Regions from separate parts of the Paeniclostridium hominis genome, predicted to be linked through region 3. Evidence: a T-box and tRNA genes for the amino acid it is inferred to sense, from the RefSeq annotation. Region 3 holds a T-box; the other regions hold tRNA genes.
What was found. A T-box is a leader RNA that pairs with one kind of tRNA and senses whether it is charged. The one in region 3 lies ahead of serS (serine--tRNA ligase), so its partner is inferred to be a tRNA-Ser.
Positions count from the first base shown of each region.

Region 1: it encodes a tRNA-Ser, which carries the amino acid that the T-box ahead of serS (serine--tRNA ligase) is inferred to sense. The anticodon was not compared.
Region 2: it encodes a tRNA-Ser, which carries the amino acid that the T-box ahead of serS (serine--tRNA ligase) is inferred to sense. The anticodon was not compared.

Region 1 covers NZ_JACRWD010000004.1:102,114-105,409, reverse strand. Annotated here, with positions in the region: gene H8891_RS11055 (ATP-dependent helicase) at 1-621, opposite strand, end outside; gene H8891_RS11050 (ribonuclease H-like domain-containing protein) at 700-1,617, shown strand; tRNA gene H8891_RS11045 (tRNA-Ser) at 1,649-1,739, opposite strand; gene H8891_RS11040 (hypothetical protein) at 1,857-2,144, opposite strand; gene H8891_RS11035 (DUF3842 family protein) at 2,161-2,577, opposite strand; gene H8891_RS11030 (CooT family nickel-binding protein) at 2,624-2,815, opposite strand; gene H8891_RS11025 (lipoate--protein ligase family protein) at 2,970-3,296, opposite strand, start outside.
Region 2 covers NZ_JACRWD010000001.1:596,075-599,370, reverse strand. Annotated here, with positions in the region: gene H8891_RS02840 (DEAD/DEAH box helicase) at 1-1,311, opposite strand, end outside; gene H8891_RS02835 (hypothetical protein) at 1,385-1,555, opposite strand; tRNA gene H8891_RS02830 (tRNA-Ser) at 1,731-1,819, opposite strand; gene H8891_RS02825 (ligand-binding sensor domain-containing protein) at 1,940-3,296, opposite strand, start outside.
Region 3 covers NZ_JACRWD010000015.1:6,403-9,698, forward strand. Annotated here, with positions in the region: gene H8891_RS14675 (nucleoside deaminase) at 1-29, opposite strand, end outside; gene serS (serine--tRNA ligase) at 232-1,515, opposite strand; T-box leader at 1,652-1,873, opposite strand; gene H8891_RS14685 (mechanosensitive ion channel family protein) at 1,955-2,818, opposite strand; gene H8891_RS14690 (hypothetical protein) at 2,975-3,196, opposite strand; rRNA gene rrf (5S ribosomal RNA) at 3,286-3,296, opposite strand, start outside.

The DNA of each region.
Region 1 (3,296 bases), on a different contig from region 3:
ATTTCTTACTCTATCCAAAACTCTTTTATTATTTTTTAATAAGTAATATGTTTTTATAAGCATATCATCAAAGTCAATTTTGTTTAAACTTTCTTTATACTCCTCATACATATTGTAAGTTTTTATAAACTCATCCTTGCTAAGTATCTCAGAATCAAAATCAGATTTATCCATTAGCTCATTTTTCACATAAGATATTTCATTTATAACACTTAGTATAGTATCATCATCTTCTGCATTTTCTACGTTTAAATTTTTTAAAATTCCTTTTATAGCAAACTTCTTACTCTTTTCATCCAGTATACAATCTAACTCATATTTTTCAAAGAATCTTAGTATTCTAAAAAATACAGAATGGAATGTTCCATAGTTTACACTGTTTAATCTAACATCATTACTTAAACTAATAGCTCTGTTTTTCATTTCTGTAGATGATGCTTTTGTAAAACTAATAGCTAAAATAGTTTTAGGATTTATATTATTATTTAAAACCATATTAACTATTCTATATGTTATCACCCTAGTTTTTCCCGATCCTGGTCCAGCTAAAACCATACAAGGTCCGTCTATATGCATAACAGCACTTTTTTGATTGTCATTTAATTTATTTATATCTATCATAATTTATCACCTTGAACTATCTTTATATTATTTTATAATTAATATTATATATCATATTTTTTAAAAAGGAGTAGCACTATGCAAGTTATTACTAAAACTTTAGATGATTTAATAGATATACCTGAAAATCACTTCGTATTCGATATAGAAACTACAGGATTAAGTCCTAAATTTTCTAAAGTAATTTTAATAGGTATCCTTTATAATCATAAAAATAAAACTATAATAAAACAATACTTTGCTTCATCAGAGGAAAAAGAAAAAGATATATTATTAACTTTCATAGAAGATATAAAAAATTTCAAAGGACATGTAACCTTCAATGGAATTTCTTTTGATATACCTTTTTTAAACTCTAGATTTGAAAAACATAAAATTGATTATAATATGGATAAATCTAAAGATATTGATATTTTACGCCTTATAAAGCCTTATAAGGAAAAACTATCTCTATCTGATTGTAAACTAAAAACTATAGAAAAATACCTAGGTATAGAAAGAGAAGATACTATATCGGGAAAAGAAAGTGTTAAATTATATAAAGAATTTGTTTTAACTAAAGATAAGTTATTAAAAAAGAAAATATTACTACATAATTATGAGGATATTTTTTATTTAGGTAAAATATTTAAAATTAGAGATGTTTTAGATGAAAAACTTGATTATATAAATATATCAATAAATGAAATTGTATATAAAATTTTATTAACTAAATATAAAATTTCTAAATCAACATTAAATCTAACTTTTATATCTAATGATAAGTTTAATTTAAATATAAACTTATTTAGTGAAGACTATAATATTGTATCTGATGAATACAACTTATATCTTAACATTAATCTTCATACTGCAATAGATTCTAATTATAGTAAAATTTTATTTTATAATTTAGGATCTATTATCCCAATCAAAATAAATGATGAATTTATAACTGAAAATATATTAGCTTTATCTAAATATATATTTTCTAAAGAATTTAATTATATAAATTAAAAAGACTGTTGATTTTATCAACAGTCTTAACTGGCGGAGAAGGAGGGATTCGAACCCTCGCACCGGTTACCCAGCCTAATCCCTTAGCAGGGGATCCTCTTGAGCCACTTGAGTACTTCTCCGTATTCATCATTACTATATTTAAATTATATAATCTTAATATTAATCTGTCAACGTTTTTTGTAAAATTTTATTTAAATTTATGTAATAATAAAAGGGAGTATACCTCCCATTTATTATTACATATGCCTTTTAGCTTCTAATAAATTTTCGTTTGCTTGTCTTAAACATTCTATAGCTTTTTCTATATTAACCGCAGTTTCCTCTTTACCCATTTCTCTTGCTTTATCTACCCATTCTCTAAATCCTTCTTCATGAGATTCATTATGATTTACCCAATGCACTAAAAGTATATTTAAAGTCTTTTCATCTTTATTTTCTTGTGATGATCCATGAGAATGATGATGACCATGTTCATGATCATGCGTTCCATGATGATATCTAATACTATCTTTATTTAAAATCATATTAATCTCCCCCAAGTTATTTTATATTAAATTCTTTTTTTATTAATTTAACTGCATCTTTAATTAAAAGTGCTAATGGCTTTCCTTCTAAACCTACCATCTCTATGTCTTCCGGCATAATAGGTAAAAGTATTTTTAATGCCTCACTCGTTGCTATAGATTCACTTATTTTAGATGTCACTTCTCCCATCATAGAATTAGGTATAACTACAGATATAGGTGCTACAACTATACTTGCCTTTTTTGTAGAAACAATTATAGCATTTTCTCCTGTTGCTCCCTTATTTGCATGTGATTTCATCATTGAACTTGTTGCTATTGAGTTAGTCCCTAGTGCATAGATTTCTATATAGGATGGTAATTCTTCTCTTAAAGATGTTACTATTTGAGCTCCTATTCCTCCACCCATACCATCAATAACTGCTATTACCATAATTTATCTCCTTGTTTTATCCATCGCTATATAAGCTTTACATATTTTACTTAGATTCATTTATTATTATTTTGTGATCCATAAGTTTTATTTCTTTTATTTCTCCATCTATTATTTTTTGATCTCCTAATAAATCTGTAAGATATACTTTTCCTTCATATGGGTCTATGCTCACTACATTGTCCATAACTCTTTCAAGTTTTTCTCCCCTTATAACATAAGCTGCTGATTCACACATAATACCTTCCCCCTTTTAATCTATTTTTATATCAAAAAAAGATTTCTTCAAGGCACTTCAAGTCCCTCAAAGAAACCTTCATGATTTCAGTTAACTATCTACTTTGAGTATATCATTGAAAATAATGCAAAGTCAATTGATTAATCTACATTATTTACCTTTTATTTAAATATTCTTCAGATATATATTTTTCATATAATTCATTAGCTAATTCATATTCATAATCACTTATACCATCTTCTTCAAAACTTACATTAAACACATCTTCAAAGCCTTTAATCAATGAATTCTCCAAACTTGTAATATCAACATTTTTTCCTAATTCATTTTCAATACCACTAGCTTTACTTAAAGTAAATTTCTTTGCTCTTTCTTTTAACTCTGGAGTTTTAGTTTTTATAACTTCAAATAAATCATCTACATTAAAATCTAGTACTATAGACCCATGTTGTAGTATAATACCTTCTTTTCTGTGCTGAGC
Region 2 (3,296 bases), on a different contig from region 3:
AAATTCTGTCTTATCATATAAGTATCCTGGCATAATAAAGTCAAATATAGACCATAACTCTAATAAATTATTTTCTATTGGTGTTCCCGTTAGTGCAAATCTTACCTTAGAATTTATACACTTAATAGTTTTAGTTATTATTGCATCTGGATTTTTTATATTTTGAGCCTCATCTATTATACAATAATCAAATATTTTATTTTTATATTTTTCTAAATCATTTCTTATTGTTGAATATGTAGTTAATATAACATCATATTTATTTGATTTGTCAATTATTTCTTCTCTTTTTTTCTTATCCCCATGAACTATTCCCAATTTTATATTAGGTGCGAATTTATCAAATTCACTTTTCCAGTTATATATAAGTGAAGTTGGAGTTATTATTATACTCTTTGAATTTTTGTTGTTCATAATAAAAGCTATCGTTTGGAGAGTTTTTCCAAGTCCCATCTCATCAGCTAATATTCCCCCGAATTTATAATAACTTATATTATTAAACCAATTAACACCTTCTTTTTGATAATATCTTAATATGTCTTTTAATTCATTAGGTATATTAAATTCATATTTTTTATCATTATCAAATTTACTTGTTATTCTTTCTATATATTCTTTTCCAGTTATAAAATTTATATTATTTTCCTTTATATAATTATCTATGTATATAGCTTTGTTACTTTCAATCTTAATGTTATCAATTTCATCTGATGTTTTAATTATATCTATTAATTCTAGAATGTCTTTAATATCTTTATTATGCAAATCTAAATATGTTGATTCTTTTATCTTATATAGTCGTTTATTTTCCTTGAATGCATTGTATATATCAATATATCTAGATTTATTAAAATTACCTATTTTAAAAGAAAAGTTTAGATTATTATTTTTGTCATTATATATGCTTGCACTAATTTTTACATCTACATAATTTATTTCGTTAGCATTAAATTTAGGTGCTTTAGCATTTTTTTGTAACTTATTTTTTGCTAAATCGTCTATACATTTAAAAACTGTAGCTACCATATGCTTGCATATAAATGTATTATTTTCACTACTTTTACTCAACCAATCATTGCAGTCACAACTTGTATTTACAAGCCTATGTGTCTTATCATTAACCACAACCAGCGTAGTATTTAGCTCATTATAAAAGTCATTAGCTACTGTAGCATAAAAATTTATATTGTCATTTTCTTTTTTTATATAACTATTGCTGACTAAATTATTTTTATACATCATAACTCCAGCATTATGCCTATTTTTTTCAGTATTATTTTCGATAATTGTTTTTAAAGTGCTTATTTTCAAAATTATCACCTCCATTTATATTATAAAATATATAAGACCTGTATATATACAGGTCTTATATGTTTTATCTAACTTATCTATTTTTTATATGTTTTTTTATTTTATCTAAATTTAAATATAAATATAAATTCTTAGATGCATTATCTGATTCTCCACTTATTGTATCTAGGTTATTTAAAAATAAATTATTATATACCTCATATTTTAATGAATTTGTATTATGTTTTTTATTTTTATTTTCCATAAATACAACCCTTTCATATTATCGAGTATTTTATAATTTATTTTACGCTATAGCATCAATAATATACAATTTGTAAAAACTTACTTTACATTTATATTTAGTTTTTAATAGTTTAGAATTAATGTAAATTTTTTACAAACGAAAAAAGCACCTAAATAATAGGTACTTTACTAACTGGCGGAGAGGGTGGGATTCGAACCCACGGCCCCTTTCGGAGTCACTGGTTTTCAAGACCAGCTCCTTAAACCACTCGGACACCTCTCCGTATTCCATTAACTTATGTATATAATATATCATATATTAGTGTTTTTTGTAAATACTTTTTTATAATTTTATTATTAATTTATTTAAAAAGCGAATACTTTAATTAGTATCCGCTTTTAATTATATTTGCTCTACATTAGATTCTACATATTTATTTTCATCTTCTATATTAGGATTTACAGGAAGTATTATTACAAAATTACTACCTTCTCCAACTTTACTTTCTACATAGATTTCACCTTTATGAAGTTTAATTATATGATTAGTTATAGTAAGGCCTAATCCACTACCACCTTTAACTTCATTGTTTAAATCCACGACTTGACTAAATCTATCAAATATAACTTTATGATATTTTTCATCTATTCCAATTCCAGTATCTAAAACACTAATCATGACTTTATCTTCTAAATCTTTAATCGTTATAGTTATATTTCCACCTTCTGGTGTAAATTTAGCCGCATTTCCAACTAAATTAACAATACACCTTTCTATTTCATGACTATCACACATTATTGTTTTTTCTTCTATTTCTGGATCTATTATTAAATGTATTCCTTTTGTCTTTACATAATCTATTAAAGTTAAAGCAGTTTCTTCAACTAAATATACTATATCGGTTTCTTTTAAAGAAATAACATACATATCATTTTGCAACTTAGTACTATCTACTATATTGTTTATAAGATTTAATAATCGTTTACAATTTCGCTGTGATACATCTATATAGTGACCCAAGTTTTGTTTTTTTATATCTCCATCTTTTCTTATCAATCCATTTATTAATTGATTAGTACTACTTATAACATTTAATGGTGTTCTTAATTCATGAGATAAATTCACAAAATAACTATTTTTATTTCTCTCTAGTTTTATATTTTTATTTAATAAAATTGTGTTTCTTTCCATTTCTTCTCTTAGCCTTAAAGTTTTCTTTTGTACTAATCTATCTAATCTTTTAACTTTATTTTTATGATTTATTATAAATATAATTATTGCTAATATATATATAACACAAGCATATCCACTTAACCAAAATGGAGGTTTTATAGTAAACTCAACTTGTTTTTCATCACTTATATTTCCACTTGAATCTATAGCTTTAACTTTAAATGTATATTTTCCTGGCGGTAAATCATTATATGTAACATGATTATCCTTAGTTCTTACAACATTTTTGCTTGTTCCTTCTAGACTATATTCATATGTTGTATTTTGAAAACTTGAATAGTTTGATGTAAAGAATTTGATAGTTATAATATCAGTATTTTCATTAAATTTCATTTTATCTATATTACAATACTCTTTGTTATTTATAATAAATCTATCAAATATTAAGTTAGGCTTTTCTCCTGATTTTATTATTTTATCTGGATAAAATGAATTTAGTCCGTTTACTCCTCCAAAGAAAAACTCTCCTTTATTATTTTTATAAGCAGCATTACCATTAAACTCATTTGATTGAAGCCCATCTATT
Region 3 (3,296 bases):
GCTTCATTCATATAAAACGACTTATCCATGCTTCCTCCTAAAACTTATAACATATTTAATATTACCATAATTAAATTTATAATTCAACTCAAATTTAAATTCATATTCTTCTATAATATTACAAATTCTTACTAGAATTTAATCTAAATTATATTAAGTTTATATCTTATAAAACAATAAGGAGCTTAAATTTTTAAGCTCCTTACTTAAATATATTTTTAATATTTAATATTATAATTCTTCTTTTTTGATAACATCAACACCCATATATGGTCTTAATACTTCTGGAACTACTACAGATCCATCTGGTTGTTGATAGTTTTCTAATATAGCAGCTAGACATCTTCCTACTGCTAATCCAGATCCATTTAATGTATGAACATATTCAGCTTTAGCTTTTTTATCTCTCTTGAATCTTATACCAGCTCTTCTAGCTTGGAAATCTTCAAAGTTTGAACAAGAAGATATTTCAACATATCTGTTATAACTTGGCATCCAAACTTCTAAGTCATATTTAAATGCAGCTGTAAATCCTAAGTCTCCTGTACATATTCTAACTACTCTATATGGTAATCCTAACATTTGTAACATAGTTTCTGCATCATTTGTTAATTTTTCTAACTCTTCATAAGATTCTTCAGGTTTAACAAATTTAACTAATTCAACTTTATTGAATTGATGTTGTCTAACTAATCCTCTTGTATCTCTACCTGCAGAACCTGCTTCTGATCTAAAGCATGGTGTGTATGCACAGTATTTTATTGGTAATTGATCTACTGATAATATTTCATCTCTATGTATATTTGTTACTGGTACTTCTGCTGTTGGTATTAAGAAGTAGTCAAGTCCTTCTAATTTGAACATATCTTCTTCAAATTTTGGAAGTTGTCCAGTTCCTATAAAGCTTGCTCTATTTGCCATGAAAGGAGGTAATACTTCAGTGTATCCATGCTTTTCAGTATGAGTATTTAAGAAGAAGTTTATTAAAGCTCTTTCAAGTCTAGCTCCTAATCCTTTATATAAAGTAAATCTTGATCCTGTTATTTTTCCTGCAGTTTCAAAATCTAATATTCCTAATCCTGTTCCTATATCCCAGTGAGCTTTGTTTTCATAATCAAACTTAGTAGGTTCTCCCCAAGTTCTTATTTCAACATTATCTTCATCAGTTGTTCCTTGTGGAACATCAGGGTGAGGAACGTTAGGTATTCTCATTAATCTATATTCTAATTCCCCTTCTACCTCTTTAACTTTTTCATCTACACCTTTTATCTTGTCAGATAATTCTTTTAACTTAGCCTTTGCTTCAGTTACATCTACACCTTCTTTTATTAATTGAGGTATTTTTTTAGATTCTACATTTAATTCATTTTTCATAACTTCAACTTCTTGAAGTAATTCTCTTCTTCTATTGTCTAATTCAACTACAGCATCAAGGTCAAATTCTTTTTCTCCTCTTACTTGCATTGCTTTTTTTATTTCATCTAAATTTTCTCTGATTCTTTTTATATCTAGCATTTTTTCTTCCTCCTGTTTTTAATATTTTTTATATTTATTTTCATGAAAATAACGTTAACCCTGTTGATATTACGGCAATTTTATTACAGATAGTTCTTGTATTTCTGTATACAAAAAAAGACCTTCGTACCCTCAAAAAAGGGACGAAAGTCTTGTTATCCGCGTTGCCACCCTAGTTGTTTATATTATAAAAATATAAACCTCTTAAATCCTGTAACGTAGGTATACGACTAATCTTACTGTTAATTCCGATTAGTAGCTCCGGAATGGATTCAAAAACCATTGCAATGAGTTCTCACCAGCCACTCACTCTCTGAATACAAACTTGCTTTTTACTATTTTCCTTCATAGCTTTATTGGTTGTTCTATTTGTTAATCATTATATTATATATATTATCAACTTTCAATACTAATATTCAAAAATTTTATTATTTTTTTATTAGTTTTTAGAATCATCTTCTGTATTTTTATAGTATATAACTCTTGAAGGGAATGGTATTTCAATATTATTTTCATCAAATTTTTCTTTAACTTTTTCCATAATATCAAAGTATACACTCCAGTAATCATCAGTCTTAACCCATGGTCTTGCAACTATTTTCATAGAGCTATCTGCTAATGTACTAAGTCCTATAATTGGCTTTGGATCTTTTAATATTCTTTTATCTTCTTTAAAGATTTTATCTAAAACATTTTTTACAAATTTTATATCACTATCATATGAAACATCAAATGAAAAATCTATTCTTCTTTTATCTTGATGAGTATAGTTAATTATATTGTCACTAGTCAATTTAAAGTTTGGAACTATTATAGCTTTATTGTCTGGTGTCTTTAATACAGTACTAAAAATTTGTATATCAGAAACTGTTCCTTCAACTCCAGATCCACATATATAATCTCCCGTTTTAAATGGTTGGAAGAATAATATAATCATTCCTGATCCTAAATTAGATAGTATTTCCTTGAATGCTAAACCTAATGATAACCCGATTACTCCTAATAAAGAAACCATTACAGTCATTACTGATTGTACCGGAAAGTTAATAATCTCCAAACACGTCATAACTACCATTACTATCCCTGTTACATAAATACCATAGGAAATAAAGTTAGCGACCCCTCTTTCAACATTATATTTTAATATAAAATTTTTACTATATTTTTTTACCATTTTACATGCGTATAACCCTATGATTAAAAGTATAATCGCATATATTAATTTAGGCCCACTATTTTTAACCGCATGAAAAAATGTCTCTACTGTTTGCTGAGATACTTGCGATGTAGATCCCACCATCATATAATCAACCTCCTTAATTTACATAATATTTAGTTATATCAAGTTATTATATATCTTTTTACAAAGTTTTTAAACATTATACTTCATTTTTCAACGTTTTATAAATTTAATTTGAATTTTTTATCACAAAAAAAACTATGCATATATGCATAGTTTTTATATTGTTTCGCAAGAATTAAATGAATTACAATTATTTATATCACTAACAAATTTATCTATATCATGAATATTACTATTTCCTGAAAAAGCAACTTTTATATTTGAAATATCATCATTTATAGGTCCTTGTTCTATAGACTCTATAATTAAATTATTATTATCTGCTAAATTAATAATATCTAGAATGTTACCTCTACACATTTGAATGCTAAATTTCATTTAACCTACCCCCCTTTAATATCTTTAATAAAAGATATGTATAAGGGTTTATGAATATGTAATCTTTTTCGTAATAAATAAAAAAGATTACGCGGCTACG